Regions from separate parts of the Bacillus sp. FJAT-42376 genome, predicted to be linked through region 2. Evidence: riboswitches for the same ligand, from Rfam matches in the RefSeq annotation. Region 2 holds a riboswitch; each other region holds the start of a gene.
What was found. Region 2 has a riboswitch for S-adenosylmethionine ahead of CEF21_RS19185 (methionine ABC transporter ATP-binding protein). Riboswitches for the same ligand answer to the same signal wherever they lie in the genome.
Positions count from the first base shown of each region.

Region 1: linked by a shared signal. The riboswitch ahead of CEF21_RS08795 (methionine biosynthesis PLP-dependent protein) and the one ahead of CEF21_RS19185 (methionine ABC transporter ATP-binding protein) in region 2 are both predicted to bind S-adenosylmethionine.
Region 3: linked by a shared signal. The riboswitch ahead of CEF21_RS08345 (bifunctional homocysteine S-methyltransferase/methylenetetrahydrofolate reductase) and the one ahead of CEF21_RS19185 (methionine ABC transporter ATP-binding protein) in region 2 are both predicted to bind S-adenosylmethionine.

Region 1 is NZ_CP033906.1:1,734,562-1,744,612, reverse strand. Features, by position in the region: gene CEF21_RS08835 (type 1 periplasmic-binding domain-containing protein) at 1-465, shown strand, start outside; gene CEF21_RS08830 (MFS transporter) at 571-1,785, shown strand; gene CEF21_RS08825 (CPBP family intramembrane glutamic endopeptidase) at 1,763-2,470, opposite strand; gene CEF21_RS08820 (MerR family transcriptional regulator) at 2,553-3,299, shown strand; gene CEF21_RS21235 (hypothetical protein) at 3,299-3,439, shown strand; gene CEF21_RS08815 (DUF4183 domain-containing protein) at 3,477-3,896, opposite strand; gene CEF21_RS08810 (DUF4183 domain-containing protein) at 3,912-4,232, opposite strand; gene CEF21_RS08805 (hypothetical protein) at 4,562-4,771, shown strand; gene metC (cystathionine beta-lyase) at 4,850-6,055, opposite strand; gene CEF21_RS08795 (methionine biosynthesis PLP-dependent protein) at 6,042-7,166, opposite strand; SAM riboswitch class I at 7,251-7,360, opposite strand; gene CEF21_RS08790 (alpha/beta hydrolase) at 8,173-8,892, shown strand; gene CEF21_RS08785 (YjcG family protein) at 8,925-9,443, shown strand; gene CEF21_RS08780 (GNAT family N-acetyltransferase) at 9,443-9,865, shown strand; gene CEF21_RS08775 (DUF421 domain-containing protein) at 9,941-10,051, shown strand, end outside.
Region 2 is NZ_CP033906.1:3,800,729-3,810,779, reverse strand. Features, by position in the region: gene CEF21_RS19220 (acyl-CoA dehydrogenase family protein) at 1-1,279, shown strand, start outside; gene CEF21_RS19215 (arsenate reductase family protein) at 1,514-1,870, shown strand; gene gcvH (glycine cleavage system protein GcvH) at 1,920-2,303, shown strand; gene CEF21_RS19205 (YusG family protein) at 2,362-2,607, shown strand; gene CEF21_RS19200 (toprim domain-containing protein) at 2,807-3,154, shown strand; gene CEF21_RS19195 (thioredoxin family protein) at 3,175-3,483, shown strand; SAM riboswitch class I at 3,641-3,746, shown strand; gene CEF21_RS19190 (O-acetylhomoserine aminocarboxypropyltransferase/cysteine synthase family protein) at 3,787-5,121, shown strand; SAM riboswitch class I at 5,226-5,338, shown strand; gene CEF21_RS19185 (methionine ABC transporter ATP-binding protein) at 5,469-6,494, shown strand; gene CEF21_RS19180 (methionine ABC transporter permease) at 6,487-7,155, shown strand; gene metQ (methionine ABC transporter substrate-binding lipoprotein MetQ) at 7,167-7,997, shown strand; gene CEF21_RS19170 (dicarboxylate/amino acid:cation symporter) at 8,242-9,501, shown strand; gene CEF21_RS19165 (carboxymuconolactone decarboxylase family protein) at 9,566-9,934, shown strand.
Region 3 is NZ_CP033906.1:1,649,819-1,659,869, reverse strand. Features, by position in the region: gene CEF21_RS08370 (hypothetical protein) at 1-377, opposite strand, end outside; gene CEF21_RS21920 (methyl-accepting chemotaxis protein) at 503-1,453, opposite strand; partial or broken gene CEF21_RS21915 (HAMP domain-containing protein) at 1,448-1,591, opposite strand; gene CEF21_RS08360 (BMP family lipoprotein) at 2,152-3,114, opposite strand; gene CEF21_RS08355 (CvfB family protein) at 3,297-4,151, opposite strand; gene CEF21_RS08350 (YajQ family cyclic di-GMP-binding protein) at 4,267-4,758, shown strand; SAM riboswitch class I at 5,136-5,248, shown strand; gene CEF21_RS08345 (bifunctional homocysteine S-methyltransferase/methylenetetrahydrofolate reductase) at 5,412-7,268, shown strand; gene metH (methionine synthase) at 7,252-10,051, shown strand, end outside.

The DNA of each region.
Region 1 (10,051 bases), 2.1 Mb from region 2:
GAATGGATGTTGAACCGGGCCGGGAAGCTTGGCATTAAGAACCATGTTGAGGAATTCGGGAACGAGTTTGAAGCGAGTTTTCAGGAATTTGAAGGCTGGCTGACCACCCTTCTTACGGAGAAAAAGCCGCCTGCTTCACTTGAAGCAATCAACTTTGCACTTTATGAGACCGCGGATACGATCAGTTTGTATGTGGCAGGAGCCGAGGAATGGGATGAGGAAGGCGACTGGGCTCTTGCAAAGGATTACGCACCGCTGTCGGTTGAGCCTTATTTCCCGGTCTATAAGCCGATTTATCAGCTATTGGAAGACCATCTTCCCGCAGGGCTGTTTCTAGGAACGGCAACGATCATCATTTTTGTGAAAGAGTTCGTATCCAGACATGGAGAGCTTTTCCCGGATGGTGTGATCCTTGGAGCCGGATTTGACGGCGGAGATGTATATGACTTTATGGAATTGAATTAATCGAAAAGACTGCCGCTCTGGCAGTCTTTTTCCTTTGTCCCCCTTGCTTCTATTCTGCTTTTGCTATAAAGTGGATAAAATATCCTTTTAAAGGGGGAGCAGACCATGAAGAAAAAAGCCGCCCTTCTCTTAACCTCTACCGGCATCTCCAATCTCGGAGACTGGATCTATTTCATCCCCCTGAACATGATGGTTTACAGCATGACGGGGTCCGCTGCCGCAGTAGCCGGGCTTTACATGATCCGTCCGCTGGCGGGCATGATGACTTCCTTCTGGGCTGGAAGTTTAATAGACCGGTATTCTCAGAGGAACCTGATGATGGGGCTCGATTTGATAAGGGCGATCCTCGTTTTGCTTTTATTAGCCGCTCCGTCCCTTCCTGTTATTTACGCTCTCGTCTTTTTCATCTGTATGGCGGATGCGTTCTATGATCCTGCAGCTGCCGCTTATACGGTCCGGCTGATTCCTTCTCAAGACCGCCAAGTTTTCAACTCCTATAAAAGCCTCGCCTGGTCAGGATCTTTTATACTCGGTCCCGCTCTGGCCGGACTGCTGTTTATGACCGGACGGCCGGAAATAGCGTTTTTCGCTAACGCTTTATCCTTCGTTCTTTCTGCCCTTCTTCTCTTCCGTTTGCCTTACCTCGGCTCGGGGGAGCAGACATCTCAAAAAAGAATCTCCCTTTCCGTTCTGGCAGAGGATTGGAGAATGGTCATGGGATATATGAAATCCGCACGCTATGTGATGGCTGTGTATCTCCTCTTTAACGGACTGATGATGATGGCAGCCGCTCTCGATTCACAGGAAGTCGTGTTTTCCCGGGAGGTGTTGAAGCTTTCTGACAGTGCCTATGGTCTGCTTGTCAGTGTTTCCGGCGTTGGACTGCTTATCGGATCATTTGTTAACCGGTTAGCTGTAAAAAAACTGAACCCATCTTTACTGATCGGCTGCGGAGGATTGATGATTGCAGGAGGCTATCTGATTTACTCCCTCTCCTCCACATTTTTATGGGCAGCCGCTGGCTTTTTCATTCTTGCCTTCTTTATGGCGTTTGCGAACACCGGGATCTGGACGTTTTATCAAAATCATGTGCCGGCAGACATCATGGGACGGGTGGGCAGTGCCCTCGGCATGGTGATCTCGCTCATTCAGGTGATTTTTATATTCGGAATCGGGTTTTCCAGTGACCTTTTCCCGCTGCGTTCCGTTATTTTTGCAGGTGCCGGATTTATGATGATTCTCTCATCTCTTCTTTTCATTGCCGTTCTCAAACCTTCTATTCGGCCGCTCGGTTTGATTACGAAAAATACGAAAGCGTAATCGCCAGCCCATTAAACGTTCCGTGGATGATCATGCCGGGAATGATTGATTTTGTTTTTTCATAAGACCAGGCAAAAATGATTCCTGACAGGAAATTTACAGGCAGACCGTTATAGGTTGGAATATGGACCAGAGTGAAAACAGCCGAGCTTAGCAGGATTCCTGCTCCTATGCCCCATTTCACTCTGAACCATTTATACAGAAAGCCCCGGTAAAAGATCTCCTCATAGATCGGAGAAATCACCGCAGCGGAGAGAAATGCAATGAAAAAAGAAAAGATGGACCTGCTGTTCTCCAGAGATTTGGTTTTTCCGTTTTCCCACCCTATATGCATCCACTCCATTAAGGAGAGGATGATCAGACTGCTTCCAATAAGCAGGATAATCCACAGAAAGATCCATATCCAATACCGGCCTGAAAATCGATTTAGACCCACAGCGTCCCAGGTTAGGCGGTATGGTTTCAGTGCAATGACATCATACACACCTAAAATAAACACTCCTGCCATGACCAATCCTGTTAGCATTCCCGAGTATAACTGATTCTGCAGCCAAGCATAAAGAAAATCCTGCAGGAGAAATTCAATCAGCAGCGGGACAAGGCCAAATGCCAGAAACAGCAGGGCCATACAATCTCTCAAAGACCACTCCATTGAAAAAAATACATTTTTACCCAAAATAACCATTCCTCCTGTAAAGATGTGTGATACATTTAGCATAATCGGTTACGCAGCGTCACCTGCAAGCCTTTTTATCAGGGGGGTTATCATGTATTTTTCAACGGGAGAAGTGTCAAAAAAACTGAATGTCACCTTGCGCACCCTGCGCTATTATGACCAGATCGGTTTAGTTAAACCGGCGAAAACAGATGAATACGGCAAACGGTTTTATTCAGAGGAGAACATGCTCCTTTTAGAAAAGATTTGCCTGCTGAAATCTGCTTCTATGCCATTAAAGGATACGTTGAACATCATTAATCAAGTCACAAGTGAAGAAATCCTGCTTTTACATAAAGAGCAGCTTGAAATCCAGATTAAGCACCTTCAAGAAGGTCTTGGCCATACAACCGCTCTGTTACATACATGGAGGCTTGAAGGAGAAATAAACTGGGAGCAGCTGCTGCCCCTTGTCAATCTGCAGAAACAGTTTGATTTAGAGCATTCTCAATTTAGCGAAGAAGAACGGTCTGCCCTTGTCAGCCGTCTTCCGAAACTGGAGGATGAGAAGACCGGTATATGGATTCACCTTATTAAGCGAATTAAACGCTGCATTGAAGAAGGCACAAGCTATGATTCTCAAGAAGGACAGCTCATTGCTGGAGAGATCATCCGGCTTTCTGAACATCTTTTTCAAAATGACCGGGAGCTTGAGAACAAATTTTGGGAGTCACGCAAACAAGAAAGAGTTTCAGCAGATTTAAATTTATTTCCGGTTAAACAAGAAGTGCTGAAGTTTATTGAGGAAGCGGTTATTTATTGCGAAGAAACATCCCGGAACAAGAAGGAGATGCTTTAATGGTATTTCTTATCACGATTATCCTCATTGTATTCCTGTATGATTTCACCAAGCTAAGACAGCAGAACAAAGAGATGATTGAACAAAATAAAAAAATCATGTCTGTGCTGGAGGATATAAAAAGAAATGAGAAAATGTAAAAACAGCGGCTATCCTGCACCGCTGTTTTTCTTTTTTTTACGTATCAATGACCGTATCCACGGCAAGCGTGTTCGTTGCAGTGGAGGTAGATGTAACGCTGCTGAAGTCCAAATACTCCAGGACAACCGGTGCACCAAGGAGAATGGAGGCACGGATGAGTAAATTGTTCGCAGATAAGGTGGACAGTCCCCCCTGCTGAAGAACTCCATTTACATAAACGTTGACCACCGTTTCGGCATTCGGAACCGGCAGGGCCCCTGCTGCCAATACATTTCCATTGTCGTCACGGAATGATGTGGCAGGGATTGTTGTATTGCCGCCTACAATCATAAGTGCTGTTACATTAGCCGCATAACGGGAAGCGACGGGTGCTACATCCGTGACCGTATTTACATTCACATCCCCGCTTACGGTATTGGAAGCAGACAGGACGAGTTTAATCAATTCAGCTGGCATACGAAAACTCCTTTCTTAATGAAGCTTAACAAACTGTATGATAATGGCTGTCCCTTTAAGCGGAACATCACGGGTTTTTAGTGTGAAGAGCCCTTTTTGCACCTCATAATTCTGCTCCGGCTGAAGAACAGCATTGATAAATACGTTTAGATAGGAAACGGCTGCGGGATCGAGGATGGGCGCTGTGCTGTAAGGAGCGAGTGCATCATGATTTGTATAAAGGTGCTTCGTTCCGTCGGATTTTGCAAAATACGTCAGGACTTCTATTTTTCTCGGCAGCCTTTTGCTTATGCTGTCCGGCCTGACTACCGGAATGGTGATGAGCGGTCTCGTCAAGCAGCCTCTCCCCTCCCTTTTCGTTTACCTATCTATAACTAGTTTATTTCTCTCCAAATCCAATGGTGCGGGAACGTTTCACCAATACGGATGGAAATAAAGGGCTGGATTGGTAAAATGACAAAACAGGCGAAGCAGGCGCATACACCGGCCAGGGTCACTAAAAATTCGGAAGAACGACTTCATCGGTTTTCTGTAAAACGGAACACTCCGTATAAATGAGGGTGCGCTCATGATATAATGAGACAGCCAGCTGAAGGAAAACTTTTTAATGAAACGGATGCAGAGAAAAGCCTCCGCCTTTCGATTAAATATGGAGGTGTAAGAGAATGAATAAACGGTGGACAATCAGTAAGATTCGGGAATTTGTTGAGAAAAATTCGGAAAGCACGCTTCTGACAGCGGAATATCACGGCTTTTCACAAAAGCTGCAATTTAAATGCGCCTGCGGAAACGAATTCGAAAAAACATTTACGAAATTCAAAAACAATAACCAGCGTAAATGCGATGTATGCCAGCCGCCAAAAGAGTCCAGATAACGAGCAGATGCTCCGTGAACCCATAAGAAGAGGCAGCCCGCCCGGCTGCCTCTTTTCCTTATTCTGCTCAGCAGCTCCTCATCCGCGCCCGCTGCCCTGCAGCCTTGCATACGGCAAAGGCTTCGTCTTCGGCAGCAGATCAAGCGCCGCACCGAAGTCCTGAATTAAATCCTCCGCCTTTTCCAGCCCAACGCTCACACGGAGAAGCCCATCTGTAATCCCTCTTGCATAGCGCTCCTCTCTCGGCATAGCCGCATGGGACATTTTGGCCGGATAGGAGAGAATCGTCTCTACCGCCCCCAAGCTCACCGCAAACACAGGAAGCTGGACGTTTTGAACGAGCTTTCGGACCGCATCTTCATCGGTTAGCTTAAAGGAAAGCACCGCGCCCGGCCCTTCCGCCTGATAGCGCTGGACAGAGCAGCCGGGGTGGAAGGACAATCCCGGATAATAGACTTCCTCCACCGCCGGGTGCCTGGATAAGAATGCAGCCAGTTTATGAGCCGACTCGGTCGATTGCTTCAGCCGTACATGGAGGGTTTTTAAGCCTCTCAGCACAAGCCACGAATCCTGGGCACCGAGAATGGCCCCAAACGAATTCTGCAGTTTGTACAGCTGATTCCCGAGTTCTTCATCATTCACGACTGCAAGTCCCGCGACGACATCACTGTGTCCCGCTAAAAACTTCGTGGCGCTGTGAAGGACAATGTCGACTCCGAGCCCAAGCGGACGCTGCAGAGCAGGGGTTAAAAACGTATTATCCAGGAATGTTAGACAGTCATTTGCTTTCGCAAGCTTAACGATTCCTTGAATATCGGTAATTTTCAGCAAAGGATTGGATGGAGTCTCCATGTATATGACCTTTGTATTCGGACGGATTTTGGATGCCACGTTATGAAGATCCGTCATATCCACAAACGTATACTCAATGCCAAACCGGCTCAGCACCTCTGTGACCATGCGGTACGTTCCTCCGTATACGTCCTCAGTAACCAGAACATGATCCCCTTTTGACAGCAAAAGGAATGCGGTCGAGATTGCGCTCATTCCGGATGAAAAAGCAAATCCCCGCGTACCGCCCTCAAGGTCGGCAATCGCATTTTCAAGCACTTCTCTCGTCGGGTTCCCGGAGCGTGCGTAATCGTATTTACCGAACTGATCAAAATCGGACTGGTGGAAGGTGGATGATAAGTGGACGGGGACACTGACCCCTCCCGTTTCCTTATCTGTCTTATGGCTATTGTGCAGCAGCTTTGTCTGGATGGACCAATCAGTATTGCTCAATTTTTTCCTCCTCCTTCACAGCCTGGAATGCCTGCTTTAAATCGGCTATCAGATCTTCTGCGTGCTCGATTCCGACCGAGAAGCGCAGAAGCCGGTTACAGACACCGTTTGCCGTACGTATTTCTTCCGGTATATCCATATGCGTTTGAGTGGCTGGATACGTCATTAAACTCTCAACCCCGCCTAAACTTTCAGCGAAGGTGATCGTTTTCAACTGTTTCAAAAAAGGATTCACCCATTCCTCTTTCGCGATCCGGAACGACAGCATGCCTCCCCGGCCCGGGTAAAGCACATCGGTTACCTCCGGGGCTTCTTCCAGGAATCCGGCTATTTCAGCTGCATTCTGTTCATGCTGCCTCATCCGAAGCGCGAGCGTTTTTAACCCCCTGATCAATAGCCACGAATCAAACGGTGCGAGAACCGCGCCGATCGCATTATGATGGGAAGCGAGTTCCGCACAAAGCTCCTGCCCTTTCGCTACCACGATCCCGGCAAGGAGATCATTGTGTCCCCCGAGGTATTTAGTCGCACTGTGGATGACAATGTCCGCTCCGCTCTTAATCGGCTGCTGAATAACCGGTGTGTAGAACGTGTTGTCCACGATCAAAAGCAAACCATGGCGCTTCGCTACTTCAGCCACCGCTGCAATGTCTGCCTCCTGCATAAGCGGATTCGTCGGTGTCTCCAGAAAAATCGCTTTTGTATTTGGCAGAATCCGGGCCTCTGTATCCCCCAGGTCAGTAAACGTATCATATTGGAAAGTTAAGCCGTATTTCCGCCATTCCTGTTCAAACAGCCGGTACGTTCCTCCATAAATATCGGAGGAAACAATCAAATCATCTCCGGTTTTAAACAGGGCCATAATCGTTTGGATCGCGCCCATTCCAGAGCTGAAAGCAAAGCCCTGATCTCCCCCTTCAAGGTCAGCCAGTGCTTTCTCGGCAATGGCACGGGTCGGATTGCCGGTCCGGATGTAATCAAAACCGGTCGATTCCCCAATGCCAGCGTGCCGGTAAGCAGTCGTTAAATAGATAGGAGGATTGACAGCGCCCGTGGTCTGTTCACTGCGGTTTCCAATTTGAGCCAGAATCGTTTCTGTATGTTTTGTCATTTTTACACCCTCGTTTCTGAAAAATAGAAATTCAAAAAGCCTTCCTCTAAAATAAGAAGAAGGCTTGTCGCTGAACAGTTCTTCTTCTCATCTCCCAAGCTCGCTTGCTGGATTTAGCACCTTGGCACGCATAAAGCGTTCTGCCGGTTGCTGAGGTTTCGCAGGGCCAGTCCCTCCACCTCTCTGGATAAGAATAAATAATCGGAAATATATGAATTTTGTATAACCTTAACGCAATTCTATGAATTTGACAAGCCTTTCATGCAAACTTTCCCCATTTTCTCCGCAACAGCATTTTTTGCCGAATCATGATAAAATAAGTGGAAGCGAATACAAATTAAAAGCGGAGGGCGCTTGCCCAGCCGTGAGAGACGGTGGAGCTTCTGACCGAAGGGCGCTTTTTGCCCTGACAGAAGAAGCGAAGCGGCCGAACGGCTAGCGCCCGGAGCTAGACGCAAAAACTCAGTACAAACATCTTATCCGTTATACTCCTAAAGCGGAGGCGCTTTTAGGAAGGATGTTCTGCTAAGTGCGCGGCGTCCTGCCGCAACGCAGAACTGACCTGCCTCCTGCAGGCCCCCGACAAGCATAAGACAATCAGCCGGAGAAAGGCGTTTTTCCTTTCGCAGGTTGAGTGGCTTATGACCTCGAGGGGCTAGGCGCCGGAGCTAGACGCAAAAACTTAGTACAAACACTTATCCGTTATACTCCTAAAGCGTAGGGCGCTTGCCCAGCCGTGAAAGACGGTGGAGCTTCTGACAGAAGGGCGCTTTTTGCCCTGACAGAAGAAGCGAAGCGGCCGAACGGCTAGCGGCCGGAGCTAGACGCAAAAACTTAGTACAAACATCTTATCCGTCATATTCCAAATGCGCAGGGCGCTTCTAGTATAGAAGTTCTGCTAAAAGCGCGGCGTCCTGTCCTGCAGCCCCAAAGAAGCAAACGGCCGGAGCCAGGCGCAGAATCGGATTCTAATCATGATCAATCTATTCATCTGGAGGATTTAACTGTGGAGAAGCAAACTGGAGTCGTTAAAGAATCGTCTTTTTTCTCAGAAGCATTGAACGAAGAATTGACTGTCCTTACATACTTGCCGAAAAACTACTCCCCGCTGTATAAATACAGCTTGCTCATTGCGCAGGATGGACAGGATTATTTCAGGCTCGGGCGCATTGCCCGGCAATATGAAGCACTGCTTGAAAACGGCGATGCGGAAAACCTGATCATTGTCGGAATTCCATATCAGAATGTTCAGGACCGGCGGGCTAAGTACCATCCGGACGGAGAAAAGTTCTCTGCCTATAAACGCTTTCTTGCCCATGAACTTGTCCCTTTTCTAGACAGAGAGTTTCCAACTTACCAGGTTGGACAGGGGCGGGCGCTGATCGGGGATTCTCTCGCAGCGACCATTGGTTTTATGACAGCCCTCGACTATCCGAGTATATTTGGTAAAATAATTATGCAGTCACCTTATGTAGATGATCAAGTGCTCAAGGCGGCCGAGGCAGCTGCAAGTGCTGATATGACCATCTATCATCAGATCGGCAAAAAAGAAACAGAAGTCAAAACGACTGCGGGCAAGGTGGAGAATTTCATCGAACCCAATCGCTTATTGCAAAAAGCGATCGAAAAAAAAGGATTTCCCTACACATATGAAGAATTTGATGGGGACCACACATGGACACATTGGCAGCCTTTGCTTCCAAAGGCGCTTAAAGCCATGTTTTAATTAAATCATCCTTACTACTGGAGGGAACCTAAATGAAATATGGAATTGTCTTATTCCCGGCTAAAAAACTTCAAGATCTGGCGAATTCCTATCGAAAACGCTATGACCCTCACTATGCACTCATTCCGCCGCATTTGACGCTTAAGGCTCCGTTTGAAGCGTCGGATGAAGAAATTAAGGCGATTTCCAAAGAACTACGATCTCTTGCCAACGGCCACAGTCCGATTAAGCTGGAAGTGCAGAAAATCAGTTCTTTTTCACCGGTTAACAATGTTATTTACCTGAAGGTAGAGCCAACAGATGAACTGATGGACCTTCACGCCGCGCTGCATTCCGGTTCCCTTGATTCCAAGCCTGAGTATTCTTTTGTCCCTCACATTACGATTGGCCAAAAGCTTTCCGATGCGGAGATGGCGGATGTTTTAGGACAGCTGAAAATGCAGGAAAATCATCACATCGAACTGATTGACCGTTTCCATCTGCTGTACCAGCTTGAAAACGGTGCCTGGACGGTTTATGAAACGTTTATCCTTGAAAAAGGAGAACTCTAATGCACGCAAAAGTTGTCCAAACGGAAAAAGAAATGCAGGATGCCTTCTCAATCCGGATGAAGGTATTTGTAGAAGAACAGCAAGTGCCTGCAGAGGAAGAAGTGGACGAAAATGAAGAAACATCGGTCCATGTCGTTCTATACGACGAAAGCGAGCCGGTCGGCACAGGCAGAATTCGTGAAGTAGACGGATACGGCAAGCTTGAACGCATCTGCATCCTCCCTTCCCACCGAGGAAAAGGCGCAGGCAGTCTGATTATGAAGGAGCTTGAAATTGTTGCTGCTCCCAACATTGAGAAATTCAAACTGAATGCCCAGACGCAAGCCATACCTTTTTACGAAAAGCTTGGGTATGATGTCCGTTCCGGAGTTTTTATGGACGCCGGCATCCCCCATGTGACGATGATTAAGAGCCGTACATAACAGACAGCGACACGCTGTCTGTTTTTCTTTGATTGAAAACCTTTTTTCGTGTGCAACCTATAAAGGGTGATGACAATGGATATGTACCGGATCACGGCCGAGCTGGTCGTTGGCTTTTTTGGATTGTTTGTAATGTCCAGACTGCTTGGAAAAACTCAAATTACACAAATAACCACGTTTGACTTT
Region 2 (10,051 bases):
TGCAGAAGGTACTCATTATGTATTGAATGGTGAAAAACAATGGATTACGAATTCTGCTTTTGCTGATGTGTTTGTTGTGTATGCAAAAGTTGACGGTGAACATTTCTCCGCGTTCATCGTTGAAAAAGAATTTCCGGGAGTTTCAACTGGGCCTGAAGAGAAGAAAATGGGAATCAAAGGTTCTTCTACACGTACACTGATCCTTGAAGATGCCATGGTGCCAAAGGAAAACCTTCTTGGAGAGCTTGGAAAGGGCCATGTAATCGCCTTTAACATTCTGAATATTGGCCGCTATAAGCTTGCTGTTGGGACAATTGGCGGCTCAAAAAGGGTCATCGACGTTTCCGTTCAATACGCGAACCAGCGCCAGCAGTTTAAGACACCAATTTCAAAATTCTCGCTCATTCAAGAGAAGCTTGCGAACATGGCTTCCAAAACATACGCTATGGAAAGCTCTGTATACCGTACGGTAGGTCTTTTTGAAGAGAGAATGAGCTTGCTTTCAGAAGAGGAGACAAAGGACGGCCGCGCTGTTGCTGCCTCAATTGCTGAATATGCGATTGAGTGTTCATTAAATAAAGTTTTGGGATCTGAAACACTTGATTATGTAGCGGATGAAGGAGTACAAATTCACGGCGGCTATGGTTTCATGCAGGAATATGAAGTGGAAAGAGCATACCGTGATTCCCGTATTAACCGGATTTTTGAAGGAACGAATGAAATTAACCGTCTCCTTGTACCGGGTACATTCCTTCGAAAAGCAATGAAAGGCGAACTTCCTCTTCTGCAAAAAGCACAGGCTCTTCAGGAAGAGCTAATGATGCTTATGCCGGAAGAAGTAGGAGAAGGCACACTTGAACAAGAAAAGCATTTGCTTAAAAATGCAAAGAAAATCGGTATTATGATTGCTGGTTTGGCTGCACAGAAATACGGTAAAGAATTACAAAAGGAACAAGAGGTTCTTGTGAATATCGCGGATATTGTGAGCAATATTTACGCAATGGAGTCAGCGATTCTGCGTACGGAGAAAGCAATCGCTGCTACAGGAGAGTCTAAAAACAGCCAAAAGCTTCTCTATACACAAGTATACTGCCAAGAGGCGTTTAACGAAATCGAAGCACATGCCAAGGAATCCCTGATCGCTATCGAAACGGGCGATTCACTTCGCATGATGATTTCCGCATTGCGCAAATTTACACGCTATACTCCAATTAACGTTATTGCAAAGAAACGTGAAATTGCGGCTGCAATCATTGATGCAAACCGCTATGTAAATTAAATATAATTTAATTAGAGCATGCAGGCCGGCCTGCATGCTCTTGCTGATTTTAAAACCCATTGCTGAAGATGCGTAAAGGGATTGAAAATGCAGCGTCTTTTCTTTTAAAAATGCTCCTCCTTGCAAACGAGCAGCAAAGGTGAGTAAAATAAGGCTATAACTTTTCAGTCAGCCTGATTGGTGAGGAGCGTTTATTTCTACATAATGGGAAGGCTGCATGGTACAATAAGGAGGATTACGTTGGACTTTTACTGGTATCCTAAATGCGGTACATGCCGGAAAGCGAAAAAATGGCTGGAAGAGCATGGCCACGAACTAAACGCTATACATATTGCGGAAAATCCGCCGAGTAAAGAGACATTAAAAGATCTTTATTCCAAAAGCGGTCTGGAACTGAAGAAGTTTTTCAATACAAGCGGTCAGAAATACCGTGAGCTGGGCTTGAAAGACCGTTTGAGCAGCATGAGTGAAGACGAAATGCTAACCGTTTTATCTTCAGATGGAATGCTTATTAAAAGACCGATTACAGCGAGCGGAAGCAAGGTCACTGTCGGTTTTAAAGAAAATGAATTTGAGCAGCTGTGGAAGTAAGAAGAGACTCTGTCTTTTCCATAAACAATAGAACTTTGGAGGGAATAAAATGAATACACCAAACGAACTTCGCTATTCCGAAGAACATGAGTGGGTAAAAGTAGAAGGCGATAAAGTACGAGTAGGCATAACACATTTCGCACAATCAGAGCTTGGGGACATTGTTTTCGTTGAGCTTCCGGAAGCAGGTACGGAGATTAAAGCAGACGAGCCATTCGGTTCTGTTGAATCTGTTAAAACCGTTTCTGAGCTTTATGCACCGATCAGCGGTAAAGTTGTGGAAGTGAATGAAGACCTGGATGACAATCCTGAATATGTAAATGAATCTCCTTACGAAAAAGCATGGATGATCGTAATTGAGCCGTCTGATTCAAGTGAGATTGAGAACTTAATGACAGCAGAACAATACACAGAAATGACCAACGAAGACTAATTTAACCAGCATTTCATAAATTAAGTTGGGCCATCCTATGTAAAAAGGAGGGCTCACTTTGACATTTAAAAAACAGCGCATTGATGTAACGGATAAAGTAACCGGCAAATTTTCTAATGGTCAAATGAATCTTTATTTGGACAATCAGCCGATCGGAACCATGACTTACGGTGAAAATGGCAGCAAATTTGAATTGAAAAGCGGAATTGAGCAAGCGGAGAACCGTTTTTTTCAAATGGCTGATGTTCCCGAAAAACGGGATGAAAAGTACGTGGACTGCGACGATCAAAACGGCTGGTGTTAACAATAAGGCAGTGGAGCCGTCCACTGCCTTATCTTCATTCTTCCATTTGCTTTACTCTTTGAATAAGAAACTGGTCTTGCTTAAGCGGAACAGCTAATGATCCGTATAATGATTCCTTCTCAAAAAAGGCGGGATGGATTCAGCAGGAAACATCTCAATGAAAAGAGAATAATGTAAAGAAAGACAAAATGAATAGGTGATGCTCATGTCAGAGGCTTCTAAAATCATTATTGTTGAAGGCAAGTCCGATAAAATTAAAATTCAGGAAGTCATCAATGAGCCTGTAGAGATTATTTGTACAAACGGCACGATCAGTCTTTCCAAAATGGATGAACTGATTGATGAATACTTTGACAATGACGTGTATGTGCTTGTGGATACAGATGAAGCAGGAGAGAAGCTTAGAAAGCAGTTTTTAAGGGAATTTCCCGAGGCTTCCCATTTGTACATTGATAAAATGTATAAGGAAGTAGCTTCAGCTCCAGAGCATCATATTGCTTCTGTACTGCTTAGTGCGAACATTGATGTTCAGGCGAAATATTTATAGCAAGGAGTTCTGGTTTGGCGATGATTGAAATAAATGCAGAAAACATCCCGGCACTGATAAAAAGCGACCGGTTTATTTTATATTTGTATACACCATTTTGCGGTACATGCCAGCTTGCAAAACGTATGCTTACAGTTGTGGATGAAACATTGCCGTCGACCGACCTGTACATGGCCAACCTCAATTATTTACCGGGGTTTGCTGAAAAATGGGAAGTCGAAAGCGTCCCGTGCCTGATGATTTTTGAAGAAGGAAAGCTTCAGACGAAGCAATATGCTTTTCAATCAGTAGAGTTTTTATACAACCTGATTTTAAAAGACGGCGCATAATGCGGCGTTTTTATTTTTGTTTTGACAAAATTCCTTTTTACCCTCCTAATTTCCGGGGCAATCATCATATTTCTCGGGAAATATTCCACACAGGAAATAAGTAAATGGTTGCCAAATATCTTAAATAAAGGTAATATAAAGAAAATTCAAACAAATACTCTTATCAAGAGCGCTGGAGGGTACTGGCCCGGAAAAAGCGCAGCAACCGGTCTTTAGGATACGGTGCTAAATCCAGCAGAAGGAGAACTTCTGGCAGATGAGAAGAGACGGCTATCCACCTCTTCTCCGGAAGGGGTTTTTATTATGAAAACAGGGGGAATTGGAGTGAGTGAAAAAATCTTCAGGCAGGAAACGGTAGCAGTGCACGGAGGCCTTAAAGAAGACCCGGTAACAGGAGCCAGAGCTGTTCCGATTTACCAGTCAAATGCGTATCTTTTTAAAGATACCGATCATGCAGCAGATCTCTTTGCTTTAAAGGAGCCGGGGTATATTTACACAAGAATCCATAACCCTACGGTTACGGTATTGGAAGAACGGGTAGCCCAGCTTGAAGGCGGAGCAGGAGCTTTAGCTGTTTCAAGCGGAATGGCTGCCATCACTCTCGCGATCCTGAATATTGCTGAAGCAGGGGATGAGATTGTTGCTGCATCGAACTTGTATGGAGGTACATACAATCTATTCGCAAACACACTTCCCAAATACGGAATTAAAACCATTTTTGCAGATGCCTCCCGCCCGGAATCTTTCAAAGCAGCCATTACTCAAAAAACGAAAGCCATTTTTGGCGAAATCATCGGAAATCCGAGCCTGCAGGTACTGGATGTAAAAGCAGTGGCTGACATCGCGCACGAAGCCGGTATCCCTCTCATTGTCGATAATACTTTTGCCACCCCGTATTTATGCAGGCCAATCGAACATGGTGCGGATATTGTCGTGCATTCTGCTACTAAGTGGCTTCTGGGGAATGGGACCACACTGGGAGGGATCATTGTTGATGGAGGAAAGTTTGACTGGTCTACCGGAAAGTTTCCATCCTTTGTAACCCCTGATCCAAGCTATCACAATATTGTTTTTGCAGAAGCGCTTAGGGAACTCGCCTATATTGTGAAAGCAAGAGTTCAGCTATTGAGAGACTTCGGTCCGGCGCTCAGTCCGTATAATGCTTTTCAATTTACGCTCGGTCTGGAGACTCTCCATGTCCGTATGAAGGAGCATATTCATAATACAAGAAAGGTGGTCGGCTACCTGCAAAACCACCCTGCTGTAAAGTGGGTGCTGTATCCCGAAGCAGATGGACACTCTTCGAAAGCACTGGCAGACCATTATTTGCCTAAAGGGGCAGGGGCTGTTATCGTATTTGGAATTGAAGGCGGTCTGGAAGAGGGAAAAGCCATCATCAATCATACAAAATTATGGTCACATGTAGCGAATGTGGGAGATGCAAAGAGTTTAATTATCCACCCTGCCAGCACGACCCATCAGCAGCTTGGCAAAGAAGAACTCGCTGAAGCTGGGGTTCCGGAAGACATGATTCGCCTGTCTGTCGGTATAGAGCATGCCGATGACCTGCTTGAAGATCTGGAGGAAGCCATCTTTGCTGCAACAGGCAAACGGTCGCTAACAGCCAGTGCAAAATAATAATACATTTTTTGTTGACACCTCTTTTCTATCGTGATAGAATCACTCTCAGATCTGAAATATTTATAAAATTTCAAACCATCCCAATTGAATAATAGATTGTTCTCTTATTAAGAGAGGTGGAGGGACGTGCCCTATGAAGCCCGGCAACCGTCAGTCAGCGGACTGAAATGGTGCCAATTCACTCAAAATGCCCAGGCGTTTTGAAAAATGAGAGAAAGGTATCCTGAATATTAATGCCTTTCTGCTCATCTGTGCAGAAAGGCATTTTTGTTTTTACAACATTGGACGGTTTACTTCTTCTTGAGCTTTTAATTTTCAGATCGTATGAGAGAGAAGGTGAAGGCATGATTACGCTAACTAATGTGTCAAAAGTATATTCGGTTAAGTCGGGAAGCATCAAAGCGGTTGATGATGTGAATCTTGAGGTTCAAAAAGGCGAAATCTTTGGAATCATCGGCTACAGCGGTGCAGGAAAGAGCTCTTTAATCAGGCTGTTAAACGGACTGGAAATCCCGACGTCAGGGACCGTTGAGGTAGCAGGGAACCGGATCGGTGAAATTAAAGGGAGTCAGCTTCGCAAGGCAAGGCAGGAAATCAGCATGATCTTCCAGCATTTTAATTTGCTTTGGTCCCGTACGGTTTCTGATAATATCGCTTTTCCGCTGGAAGTTGCAGGGATTCCAGCAGCGAAGCGTAAAGAACGGGTTAAAGAGTTAGTCAGGCTCGTTGGGTTAGAAGGAAGAGAGAACGCCTATCCTTCCGAGCTGAGCGGAGGCCAAAAACAGCGGGTAGGAATTGCCCGTGCCCTGGCCAATAATCCAAAAGTGCTGCTGTGTGACGAGGCAACATCTGCGCTGGATCCCCAGACGACGGATTCCATCCTTGAGCTTCTTGTTGATATTAATGAGAGACTTGGATTGACCATCGTGCTGATTACGCATGAGATGCATGTAATCCGTAAAATCTGCCATAAGGTAGCCGTAATGGAGGATGGGAAAATTGTTGAAGAGGGAGAGGTCCTGAATGTATTCAGAAAACCTCAGGCCCCGATTACGAAACGTTTTGTTCAGCAGGTTACAGAGCCTGAAGAAACAAAAGAGACAATTGCCCACCTAATTGATTCCTATCCGTCAGGCCGGATCATTCAGCTGACATTTGTAGGAGATTCGACCGAGCAGCCGGTTGTTACGAGCCTCATCCGGAATTACGATGTGAAGGTTAATATTCTGCAGGGGAAAATCTCCCAAACGCAAAGCGGCGCCTATGGAGCCCTATTCCTTTACATTGACGGAGAAGAAACAGAAATGGACCGTGCTCTGCAATTTTTAGCCGACAATCAAGTAGAAGTGGAGGTGGTTGCACATGCTTGAACAATGGCTACCTAATGTAGATTGGGCAGATGTATGGGAAGCAACTGCCGAAACACTCTATATGACTGCATTTTCAGTAGTGGCGACGTTCATTTTGGGATTGCTGCTCGGGCTTTTGCTCTTTTTAACTTCCAAAGGAAATGTTTGGTCCAACAGAACGATAAACGTGATTGTATCAGCCTTTGTTAATGTGTTCCGTTCCATTCCGTTTATTATCTTGATTATCCTGCTCATTCCTTTTACGAAAGCAATCGTTCATACGATTCTCGGTCCGAATGCAGCTTTGCCTGCATTGATCATCGGGGCTGCACCGTTCTATGCCAGGATGGTCGAAATCGCGCTCCGTGAGATTGATAAAGGAGTCATTGAAGCAGCCCGCTCAATGGGTGCTTCTACAGGAACAATCATTTGGAAGGTTCTCCTTCCTGAGGCTATGCCTGCGCTTGCTTCCGGAATTACCGTAACGGCTATCGCTGTAGTCGGCTATACCGCAATGGCTGGGGCCATTTCAGCCGGGGGACTTGGGAATCTTGCTTATTTAGAAGGATTCCAGCGAAGCCATAACGATGTCACCTTCATTGCAACCTTGTTAATTTTAATTATCGTGTTTATTCTCCAATTTATCGGAGATGCCATAACAAAAAAAATAGACAAACGCTAGGGGGAAAAGAAATGAAGAAATTATTATTAAGTACCGTTTTTGCTTTTTCGGCTGTTGCACTTGCAGCTTGCGGAACAGGAGGATCAAACGGAAGCGGAGAAAAGACAGAGAAAATTGTAGTCGGTGCTTCCAATACACCGCATGCGGAAATCCTTGAAGAAGCAAAGCCTCTTCTGGAGAAAAAGGGAGTCGATCTTGAAATCAAGACTTTCCAGGATTATGTTCTTCCAAACAAAACACTGGCAAGCAAAGAATTGGATGCGAACTACTTCCAGCATAAGCCTTATCTTGATCTGCAAATGAAAGAGAATAAAGATTATGACTTCGTAAGCGCAGGAGCCATCCATATTGAGCCAATGGGCGTGTACTCTAAAAAGTACAAATCCCTTGATGAATTACCTGAAGGGTCAAAAGTTATTTTGAGCAACTCTGTTGCTGAGCATGGCCGTATTCTGACATTGCTTGAGAGCAAAGGGCTTATTAAACTAAAAAGCGGTGTTGATAAAGCAAACGCAACGCTTAAGGATATCGCTGAAAACCCTAAGAATATTAAATTTGAAGCAGATGTAGAACCAGGTCTTCTTCCTCAGATTTATAACAATGATGAAGGGGATGCGGTGGTAATCAATACGAACTATGCAATTGATGCAGGTCTTGAGCCATCCAAAGATGCGATTGCAATTGAAGGATCTGAATCGCCATACGCGAACTTAATTGTTGTCCGTAAAGGTGATGAGAATAAAAAGGCGATTAAAACGCTTGTTGAAGTTCTCCATTCTAAAGAAATCCAGGACTTCATTAAGAAAGAATACAAAGGTGCGGTCGTTCCGGTTAGTGAATAATTGATTGAAAGCCTCAGGAGTTCAGCTCCCGGGGCTTTTTTTATGAGCGGGTTTGGAAAACGGAACATCCCCTCGAAGCGCAATCTAATAAAATCTGCCCTCTTATTAAAGGTGTACAGAAACTGTTTGATTCAAAAAAACTCGAAAAAAACGGATTTCTGCGGTTTTAGGGTTATTTTTGTCTGAATATTCCGCTACAATTATATTGTAAGCGATCACATACATAGGGCTGGGGTGAAAAAGAGTGAAAATTAATTTTCGAAACTTAACCGTCCAGGTTATCATCGGAATCATTTTAGGGGTCTTATTGGGATTTTTCTATCCGGATTTTGCAAAAGAATTAAAAGTATTGGCAGATGTCTTTATTAAAATGATAAAAATGGTCATTGCTCCGATCATCTTTTTAACGATTGTGATTGGGATTGGCGGAATGGGTGACTTGAAAAAGGTCGGTCGCATCGGCGGAAAAGCTCTGATCTATTTTGAGATTGTCACTACCTTTGCATTAGCGATCGGGATTTTGGTTGTTAATTTCATGCAGCCGGGCGCCGGGGTGAATACGGAAAATGCCAGTAAGGATACGGTCAGTACATTTGCTGAACAGGCAAAGGAGACAGATCATGGCTTTGTAGGGTTTATCACCAATATTGTTCCTGAGAATGCCATTGGTGCGATGGCAGAAGGCGAACTGCTGCCGATTTTGTTTTTTGCCGTTCTGTTTGGAATTGCGGCTGCCGGGCTTGGAGAAAAGTCAAAACCTGTAATCCAGCTGTTTGAACGGTTTACCGATATCTTTTTTAGAATCGTCAATATGATTATGAAAGTATCGCCCATTGCTGCCTTTGGAGCGATGTCTTATACGATTGGGGAGTTCGGCGTCGAATCATTAGGGAATCTCGGGAAGCTTATGGGGTCCGTATACTTAACCATGTTCCTGTTTATTATTTTCGTCCTTGGGGCGATTGCAAAGCTCAACGGATTTAGTATTTTTAAATTTATTGCCTATATTAAAGAAGAAATTCTGCTTGTTCTTGGAACCTCTTCATCGGAATCGGCTTTGCCGAGAATGATGGAAAAGTTAGAGAAATACGGATGCTCCAAGTCGGTTGTCGGACTGGTGATTCCGACCGGTTATTCATTTAATCTGGATGGAACCTCCATTTATCTCTCAATGGCCGCAATTTTTATTGCACAGGCCTATGGAATTGATTTAACCATCTGGCAGGAGCTTACACTGCTTGGTATTTTGATGCTGACATCTAAAGGAGCGGCCGGTGTAACGGGCTCCGGCTTTATTACATTAGCGGCTACAATCGCTGCTTTCCCAATGATTCCGCTTGAAGGCCTTGCCCTGTTGATCGGAGTGGACCGTTTTATGTCAGAAGCAAGGGCCATTACAAACCTGATTGGAAATGGAGTGGCAACCGTCGTCATTTCTAAAAATGAAAATGAATTTCATCCGCCTGCTGTCTCTTCAAAAGGGAAAGCGCATTTTGATGCATAATGTGCATGACTGGGTTTTGAAGGTGGCATACTAATTCCGACTTTTACAAATGGGAGTGGGAATAATGGAACATATGGAACCACGCAACTCAACGGAAGCGGCTCTTCATCAATATAAAATGGGGCTGGGTGCGTTTACTCAGAAAATGCCGGAACTTGCCCATCAGTATAATGCATTTACAGAAGCTTGTTTCCAGGCAGGAGAGCTGTCCCAAAAAGACAAGCAGCTCATTGCTCTCGGAATCAGTCTTTATTCACAGGATGAATATTGCATCATTTACCATACGAAGGGCTGTCTTGACCAAGGAGCATCGGAACAGGAAATTTTAGAAGCTGTTGGAGTGACCGCTGCATTTGGGGGCGGGGCTGCTATGAGTCAGGCTGTAACACTCGTACAGGAATGCATGACAGAATTGAATCAGCTAAAGCAATAACCGGAAGGCGGCTCTAAAAAGCCCCATCCGGGAAAACAGGGAACCGCATTTTAAACGGTTCCCTGTTTTCGTTTGAAGTTATCGCCAGAAAGATTGAAGCAGAAATCAGCTTATGAA
Region 3 (10,051 bases), 2.1 Mb from region 2:
GACACGACAAGAAATCCCATAATAACTGTCACTGGGAAGCCCATCATTATTTGCTTTCCGTATCCGTGCTCCTTACGTGAAAAATTCTCTACTCTTGTGGTCATCCAGCCGTTAAAAAGCGGAATGGCAATGAGGAGTACAGCTGCCATCATCCGGACAGCGTTAGGGTCATCGGGCGCAAGCGGAATCAGACTTCGCGCAGATAGCGGAAAAATAAATGTAATGACAACTAAAAGCCAATAAAAAGAGAGAACCCCGATCAGGCTCACCTTTGAATCGTCCTTCGACGGAACCCGCCCAAGAAACGAAGCGGTCGCAAAGCTGAAAAGTTTGCTCAGCGTTTTAGAAGCAATACCAAGAATAAAGTTTATCAACACGGATGGACCTCTCCTTAAGATGCAGTTAAAGATACCTTTTCCCGGAAGCCCCCCCGGCTAAGCTGGGAAATAAAGGTTCTCAAGACATACGAAAGCCCCCCGGCAATTGGAGGGCTTTTGCTTTATCATTTGATTTTAAACTGAGAAAGGGTAAAGTTCAGGTCGTCTGTGAGAACACGCAGCTCTGTTACCTTCGCTGTCATTTTTTCGAATGCTGTGAGCTGCTCGGTTGTAGAGGCTGAAATTTCTTCGCTTCCAGCTGCAGTCTGTTCAACAACGGCACTGATACTCTCGACATTATCGAGCACTTTCCCTCCAAGACCCTTTGAGTGGACGAGACCGGAACTAAGTGAATCCAGTTCACCTGAAATTCCGCCCATTGCCTTCTCTATGTCCATAAATGTCTGGGTTGTTTCTGACATGGATTCCTGCTGCTTATAAGCAAGATTCATCCCGTTATCGACAGCTGCAGACACTTCGGCAATTCCGGATTTAATCATATTCGCCATCTCAAAGATATGCTGAGTGGAGCGGGCGGATTGTTCAGCCAGTTTCCTCACTTCTTCCGCTACAACGGCGAATCCTTTACCTGCCTCACCGGCCCGGGCTGCTTCAATCGCAGCATTCAGGGCAAGAAGATTCGTCTGATCGGCTATTCCGGAAACGGCTTTTGCCATATCTTCAATTTTCGAGGTGTATCCGGCAAAATCCTTCGTCGTTTTCTGTATATGTTCACTCGCTTCTAAGTTGCTTCTGATGAGCGATTGTTGATGATCGATCGCTTTTACCCCTTCTTGAACAGCCTCTTGTGCAGCTTTGCCGTACGTAAGGACCTGACCGCTTCTTTCCACATTCCCCTGGAAGCTGCGGTCCATTTCATTGATCATATTGACCGCATCCTGGAGATCTTCTGAAATCGACTGAGATCCTGCAGACAGCTCATCCGTCGAAACAGCTACCTGGCTGCTGATTTCCGTTAAAGAGCGATTATCGGATTCAAGCTGTTTTGAAAATCCCTCCACCTCTTTGCTTACACTGTCAATGGAGAATAGCAGAGCTTTCAGCTGATTCGTCATCTGGCCGAAGGATTCATTCAGAATGCCGATTTCATCCTTCCCTTTGTAGTGAATTTCATCGACTAAAAGATTGCCTTCCGTTATCTGTCTTGCATTTTCCGATAGCCGTTTCAGTGGTTTCGTAATTCTTGAAGTCATTCTTACAGCAATCACCGCTGATACACTTAACAGAAGCACACAGCCTGCAATCGCGGAAAAAATAACGAAGGCAATCTGATTTTTCAGCTGCAGCTGCAGTTTGCCGTAGTAGGCTTTCCCCTCATCGTTGAGCATGTATACATCGTTTTGGATTCCTTCGATACGGATGGACTGGCGTTTAGCCTCCGCTGGGTTTGCAGATTGAAGAGCCGCTTCTGCCTCCGGCTTCCAGCTCTCATATTTTTTCCTGGCTTTCGTAAATAAGGCGGGCGTTTGATCGTTCCCAAATTTTTCGCCAAGGCTGTCGAATTGGTTATCAACCTTTTTCATCCCTTGGACCGCTTCTTCCTTTTGAGCCTCAGAAAGCGAGAATGAGTAATTGCTGATGCTTTGCTTCAGCCCTTCCATATCTGCATCCAGCTGCTGGACATTCATCATAATCGGGACAAAATCCTGATTGGAGGATTGAATGGAAAGCATGTTCAAAATAATGAACAGGATCAGACCGGCTGCCAGGGCCATCATTCCCAGAATATTTAGTAGGAGCCGTCTTCTTATCGTCATTTTGCTTCTCCCCCTAATTCTTCTTTCATGCTGTCCAATTTGCTTTGTTCTTCAGGCGATAAATCCAAAATCCGAACAGGTGCAAGAGCCACTCCATTTTCCGAAATTCCGAACTCTACATGCCCCTCCGGCAGTTTGCCGCTCTTTTTATAATCTTTTACAATCTTATAAAGAGCGACATCCACATTTTTCAGCATAGACGTTATGACCGCCTTTTCTGCATAAAAATATTGATCACTGTCCACGCCTATCGCATACACACCCTGTTTTTGTGCTTCCTTAAGCACTCCTACCCCTGTAAATCCTGCTGCCGCATATAAAATATCTGCGTTTTCTTTTATGAGATTGGATGCAAGCTCAAGCCCGAGCTTATCGTCCCCGAAATTCCCCGCAAACACCGATTTCACTTGAACATCCGGATTGATGGAGAGTGCGCCTTTTTGAAAACCATCCAGGAATTTTCGAATCAGCGGCACATCCGCTCCGCCCACAAATCCAATGATGGCTGATTTCGATTTCATTGCGGCTAAAGCACCGGCTAAATAACTCCCCTCATCTTCTTTGAAAGTAAGAGATGTGATGTTTTTCAGACCGGAAACCGCGTCAATTAAAACAAAGCGCTGCTTCGGATGTTTTTTTGCGGCTTTTTCAAGATCCTCCTGGACCATAAATCCAAGCCCGACCACGACATCGCTATCTTCTTTAATAAGTTCCTCAATTCCTTGTTCATACGTTTTTGAATCCTTTAATTCTTTATAATCAAACTGAATCCCAAGCTCTTCTCTTGCCTTTTGCAAGCCTCTGAACGCAGAATCACTGAAAGATTGATCACCGAGACCGACATCCGACAGCATAATGCCGATTTTTATTTTCTTTTCTGCCTTGCTCTCCTCTGGCTGCTGCATGCACCCGGCCAAAAACATAACACATGCACTAAGGATCAATATGTACTTTTTCAAAGTGGTATACTCCCCTTTTATCTATTTATGACTACAACCTTTTATCGGCTGTTTTCACAGGGAGTTAATACACACTTTACCGCTTTAGCTGGCTGATTTGCGCAATTAGGCAAAACCGCCTTGCCGAAGCGTGATTTCCGGCCGGCTTGAGGAATAAAAAAAGAGCATAAGCCGTCTGCGGCTTATTGCTCTTTCGTAAAGTATGTCCAGCCTTCTTCCTGATAGACTCTTCTCTCTTTCATAAGATGGCCCAGCGCTCGCTTGAATGCAGCCTTGCTCATGCCAAACCGTTCTTTAATATCTTCCGGATCGGATTTATCCGAGTATGGCATCGCTCCATTGCGAAGGCCCATATAATCCAGAATTTTTTCAGCATCGGGATTGATGGCTTCCTGTTTACGCGGAAGAAGGGAAACATTAATGGATCCGTCTTCCTTCACATCAATGACACGCCCTTCAACGAGTTCTCCAAGACGGGGCTCTCTCGTCATTTGGCTTGTGTGAATAAATCCTTTATAGCCTTCCACTGAATAAAAGAAGCATCCTGCTGCAATATGACGGTACACGTGTCCGGAAACACTCTTATTAAAAGCTTCACGGGAAGCCGGTACAAATTTTTCACTGAAGACTTCTTCTGTCGCATGCCTTGCAAAGAAGCGGCCGTTTTCCGTGATTCTCATCGTGCAGTAGAGCTTATCCCCTTTTTCTGGCCACATCGGTCTGAACTCAGGAAGAATATCATTGGCAATCAGCGCATCTTTTGATAAACCGATATTCACGAACACTCCCATATGATCCACCGTGTCCACAGCTTCTACCCAATCGTATTCTCCTTCTTTCAAAATCGGCATTTTCATAGTAGCCGCCAGTCTATCCTCAAAATCGTGGAAGAGGAAGACATCTACATATTCTTTATCTTCAATCGGCTCTGTGATTTCACTGTCGTGAAGGAGAACTCTCGTCTCTCCATCCGTCAGGAAATAGCCGAACTCCAGACGTTCATCAATTTCTAACCGTTCATATGTGCCTGCTCTCACAAGTCACCTAACCTTTCTGTACCTCGTACATGTTGTATGGCATGTCTAATTCTACTATAATCAATTCATAAAGTGAAACTTCCATTCGGAAGGTTTTCATATGGGAGGAATGAACATGTCTAAGGAAAACTCATTTGACATCGTTTCAAAGATTGAATTGCCGGAAGTTCAAAACGCTATCGTCGTGGCTTTAAAAGAAATCCAGAACCGCTATGATTTTAAGGGCAGCAAGAGCGATATTAAGCTTGAAAAAGAAGACCTTATACTCGTTTCGGATGATGACTACAAACTCGAACAGCTCAAAGATGTGCTGATCAGCAAACTGATCCGCAGGGAAGTCCCTGTTAAAAACATTCAATACGGCAAAGTGGAAGGCGCATCCGGCGGTACCGTCCGCCAGCGCGGAAAGCTTGTCCAGGGAATTGATAAGGACAACGCTAAACGTATTAATTCCATTATTAAAAATTCCGGTCTGAAAGTGAAATCCCAGGTCCAGGATGACCAGGTGCGGGTAACCGGAAAAAACCGCGACGATTTGCAGCAGGTCATTGCGGCGATCAGACAGGCCGAGCTTCCAATTGATGTGCAGTTTATTAACTACCGGTAATTCCGGCCGCTCTAGGTGAGCGGCCTTTTCGTTATAAATAATGTTTCTTGAAATAATCTCTAAACTTGTGCAATTATTTCAGATTTCCCCGAAATAATCTCCAAACCTGTGCAATTATTTTAGATTTCCCTGAAATAATCTTCGAACTTGTGCAATTAACCCGAACAGGCACCACTTGCTCTCTGGAAGTGAGCGATTAGTCATAAGAATTTCCATACTGATTGTGAATGCCCTCCCATTCAATCGAATTAAATGTTCTTCGCCTTCATTTGCAAGGAACTTTAAGTCCAATTTGCAAAAAATTCCCCCTCCCCCTTGAATGTTTTCGCAAAATTAGGTAAATTGGGAGTAATCTATTTTCACACAAACCAATATCGTTCTTATCAAGAGAAGCTGAGGGACTGGCCCGATGACGCTTCAGCAACCGGTCATGCAAGTGTGCGTGCCAAGGTGCTAAATCCAGCTAAGCGAGATGCTTGGAAGATAAGAAGAAGACCGAATGTTAAAGCCTTCTTCTAAAAGAGGGCTTTTTATTTTAGCTCTGTTAACCAAGCCGGCAGCAGGAGTCCACCGCCTTCCAAGCCAGACTAAAGGCCGGAAAAATCTGCACAAGGCATTAACGAAGCCTTTATTTTTAGAGGGGGAATCATCAAGTGGGTTTTCTGGAAGATTTACAAAATGAAATTTTAATAGCAGACGGCGCAATGGGAACCCTTCTATACTCTCACGGCATTGACCGTTGTTTTGAGGAGCTGAACCTTTCCAGTCCGGATCAGGTTCAGGGCATCCATGAGGCTTACATTAAAGCCGGTGCACGCGTGATTCAAACGAATACATATGGCGGGAATCATATCAAACTGTCCCGCTATGGACTGGAAGATGATATTCGGGCCATCAACTCCAAAGCGGCCAGGCTTGCCCGGAAGGCGGCCGGTACTCACGCTTATGTGCTTGCCACGATGGGCGGGGTCCGCGCTTTCAAAAAAAGCTCTCATACGCTGGATGAGCTGAAACGCAGCTTCCGGGAGCAGCTGTACGTCTTGCTGAATGAAGACATCGACGGGCTTCTGCTTGAAACGTTTTATGACTTGGAAGAATTGCAAACCGTACTGGAAATTGCTCGAAAAGAAACGAATAAACCGATCGTCGCCAACGTGTCGCTTCATGAAACCGGGGTGCTGCAGGATGGGACTCCGCTTGAAATGGGTTTAAAGAATTTAGAAGCACTTGGCGCAGATGTCGTCGGCTTGAACTGCAGGCTAGGACCATATCACATGCTCGAATCTCTTGAGGAGGTTCCGCTGCTTGATCATGCGTTTCTCTCTGTCTATCCAAATGGCAGTCTTCCATCGGTCGAAGAAGGAAGACTTGTTTATGAATCCGATGAAAGGTATTTTGCAGAAAGCGCCCTTGCCTTCCGAAACCAGGGTGCCCGCCTGATCGGCGGCTGCTGCGGAACGACGCCCAAACACATACAGGCAATGGCGGATGCGTTAAGAGGACTTGCACCCATCAAAGAAAAATCGGTTAAGCTCCGCAAGCCCGTCACAGTTCATGAACGGCTCGAGCCTGCCTATCCCCCGCTCCACCAGATTGTGAAGGAGCGCCGGTCCGTTATCGTAGAACTGGATCCACCGAAAACGCTCGGTCTGGAAAAATTTTTTAAAGGCGCCGAGGAATTGAAAAAGACCGGGATCGACAGCATCACACTTGCCGACAATTCCCTTGCTTCGCCAAGGGTAAGCAATGTGGCAGTCGGTACCCAGCTGAAGGAAAAACATGATATGCGGCCGCTTATTCATTTAACGTGCCGCGACCGGAACCTGATCGGCCTCCAGTCTCACCTGATGGGCCTTCATTCCCTCGGATTGACGGACGTGCTGGCGATTACAGGCGATCCATCTAAAATCGGCGATTTCCCAGGCGCTACATCCGTTTATGACCTTTCATCCTTTGACTTGATTTCGCTAATCAAACAGTTCAATGAAGGGTTATCCTACTCAGGGAAAGCACTTGGGGGGAAAACGAATTTCACCGTGGCAGGAGCATTTAATCCGAATGTCCGCCATTTAAATAAAGCAGCCGAGCGTCTTGAGAAAAAAATCGCCTGCGGGGCTGATTATTTTATTTCTCAGCCGATTTACTCCATCGAACAGATGAAAGAGGTGCACGATGCGGTTAAGCATCTTTCTGCACCGCTTTATATCGGCATCATGCCGCTCACAAGCAGCAGAAACGCAGAATTTATCCATCACGAAATACCCGGCATCAAGCTTTCAGACAGCATCCGTGAAACGATGGCAAAAGCGGGCGGTGACCCCCTTCAGTCAAAGAAAGAGGGCATCGCGATTGCGAAAGACCTGATCGATGCCGCATTTGATTTGTTTAACGGCATTTATCTGATTACGCCGTTTTTGAAATACGAATACTCAGTTGAACTGGCAGAGTACATCCGGGAAAAAGAGAAGCAGCGTTCAGAAAGGGAGTTTTCACATGTCCACCATTCGTGAACAAATCGCAAAAAGAATTCTAGTATTAGACGGTGCAATGGGAACGATGATTCAAGATGCCAATTTGACCGCCGATGATTTTGGCGGCGAGGCTTATGAGGGATGCAATGAATATTTGATCCTTACAAGGCCTGATGTCATTTCCCGTATTCATGAAACGTATTTGCAGGCTGGAGCGGATATTATTGAAACCAATACATTCGGCGGAACCGCCATCGTCTTAGACGAATATGAGCTCGGCCACCTTGCGTATGAAATCAATTTCAAGGGGGCGCAGCTTGCCAGACAGGCAGCGGAGTCTTTTTCAACAGACGAGCGTCCTCGTTATGTGGCAGGCTCCATGGGGCCGACCACCAAAACGCTCTCCGTCACCGGCGGCACAACGTTCGATCAGCTGATTGCCAATTATGAAGAACAGGCTCGCGGGCTCATTGAAGGCGGTTCAGATTTGCTGCTGCTTGAAACGAGTCAGGATATGCTCAATGTAAAAGCAGGCTTTCTCGGCATCAAAGAAGCGTTTGCGAAAACAGGCAAGGAGCTTCCGCTAATGGTATCGGGAACGATTGAACCAATGGGAACAACGCTTGCCGGCCAGACCATCGATTCCTTCTATATATCGCTCGAGCACATGAACCCGCTCTCTGTCGGGCTTAACTGTGCAACCGGCCCTGAATTTATGACGGATCACATTCGCACCCTTTCAGACATGGCGGGCTCAGCGGTGAGCTGCTACCCGAACGCAGGTCTTCCGGATGAAGAAGGGAATTATCACGAATCCCCTTCCACCCTCGCCGCGAAAATCAGGGGATTTGCGGAAAAAGGCTGGCTGAACATTGTCGGGGGCTGCTGCGGAACGACTCCAGCCCATATCGAAGCACTGGCGGAAGCCGTAAAGGACCTTCCTCCGCGCCAAGTAAAAGAGCGGCTCACCCAGCATAGCGTTTCCGGGATCGAGCCTCTCGTCTATGACGACTCTATGAGGCCGCTATTCGTCGGAGAACGGACGAATGTCATCGGTTCAAGAAAATTCAAACGGCTGATTGCGGAACAGAAATTTGAAGAGGCTGCTGAAATTGCACGGCTTCAAGTAAAGAACGGGGCCCACGTGATTGACATATGCCTCGCCGACCCGGACCGGGAAGAAAACGAAGATATGGAGCAGTTTATCCAGGAAGTCACAAAGAAAATTAAAGTACCGCTCGTTATTGATTCAACCGATCATCTTGTCATTGAAACGGCTCTGAAGTATTCACAGGGGAAAGCCATTATCAACTCCATCAATCTTGAAGACGGAGAGGAACGCTTTGAAGCGGTGCTCCCCCTTGTAAAAAAATACGGAGCCGCTCTTGTCGTTGGAACCATTGATGAAACGGGAATGGCTACCACTGCCGAGAGAAAACTCGAGATTGCTAAAAGGTCTCATGAATTGCTTGTAAACAAGCATGGATTAAAATCCTCCGACATCATTTTTGATCCGCTCGTCTTTCCGGTCGGCACGGGGGATGAGCAATACATCGGTTCAGCAGCGGAAACGGTCAAAGGACTGGAACTGATCAAGAAGGAGCTCCCTGAGTGTCTGACCATCCTTGGTGTCAGCAACGTATCCTTTGGTCTTCCTCCGGTCGGAAGAGAAATTTTGAACGCCGTTTACTTGTACCACTGTACAAAGGCCGGGCTTGACTATGCGATCGTGAATACAGAAAAACTGGAGCGCTTCGCAAGCATCCCGGCAGAAGAAATCAAAATGGCGGAGAACCTCCTCTTCCATACAACCGATGAAAACCTGGCACTTTTCACGAACTTTTACCGGGAAAAGAAGAAAACTGTCAAAAAACCGGCGGAAACTCTTACACTAGAAGAACGTCTCGCCTCGTATATCGTTGAAGGCACAAAAGAAGGATTGCTCCCTGATTTGGAAGAAGCCCTCCAGCAATATTCTGACCCGCTTGATATTATCAATGGCCCGCTTATGGAAGGGATGGCAGAGGTAGGGGTGCTTTTCAACACGAATCAGCTGATTGTAGCGGAGGTTCTTCAAAGTGCGGAGGTCATGAAAACATCCGTCTCCTTCCTTGAACCTCACATGGAAATCAAGGATGACAGCGGAAAGGGGAAAATTCTCCTTGCCACCGTTAAAGGCGATGTCCATGATATCGGCAAAAATCTGGTGGAGATTATTTTAAGCAACAACGGGTTCCGGGTTGTTGATCTCGGTATTAAAGTCACACCGCAGGAAATCATTGAAGCCGTCCGCAGGGAAAAACCGGATGTGATCGGCTTGTCCGGCCTCTTAGTGAAATCAGCCCAGCAAATGGTGCTGACGGCACAGGATTTAAAGCAGGCGGAGATCGACACTCCCATCATGGTCGGAGGTGCGGCACTCTCAAGGAAATTCACGGATTATAAAATATCTCCTGAGTATCAAGGAACGGTGCTCTATGCAAAGGATGCCATGGATGGCCTTTCTCTCGCGAACAGACTGCGGCAGGACCCTTTGCAGTTCATTAAAAAGGAAGTTCCGGAAACCGTTCCGGCCGCAAGAGAGGTCTCTTCTGCTGTCGCGACCCTGCTGGAAAGACGGAAAACCGTTAGCGAAGCGCCGCTTTTCAAGCCGGCAGACTGCAAGCGGCATGTGGTGAAATCCATTAGCCTCGAGCACATTCTTCCGTACATTAACATGCAGATGCTGCTTGGCCACCATCTTGGTGTAAAAGGAAAAATTAAAGAACTGCTTGCCAAAAAAGATGAGAAAACGCTCGCGCTTAAGCAGCTCATTGAAGACC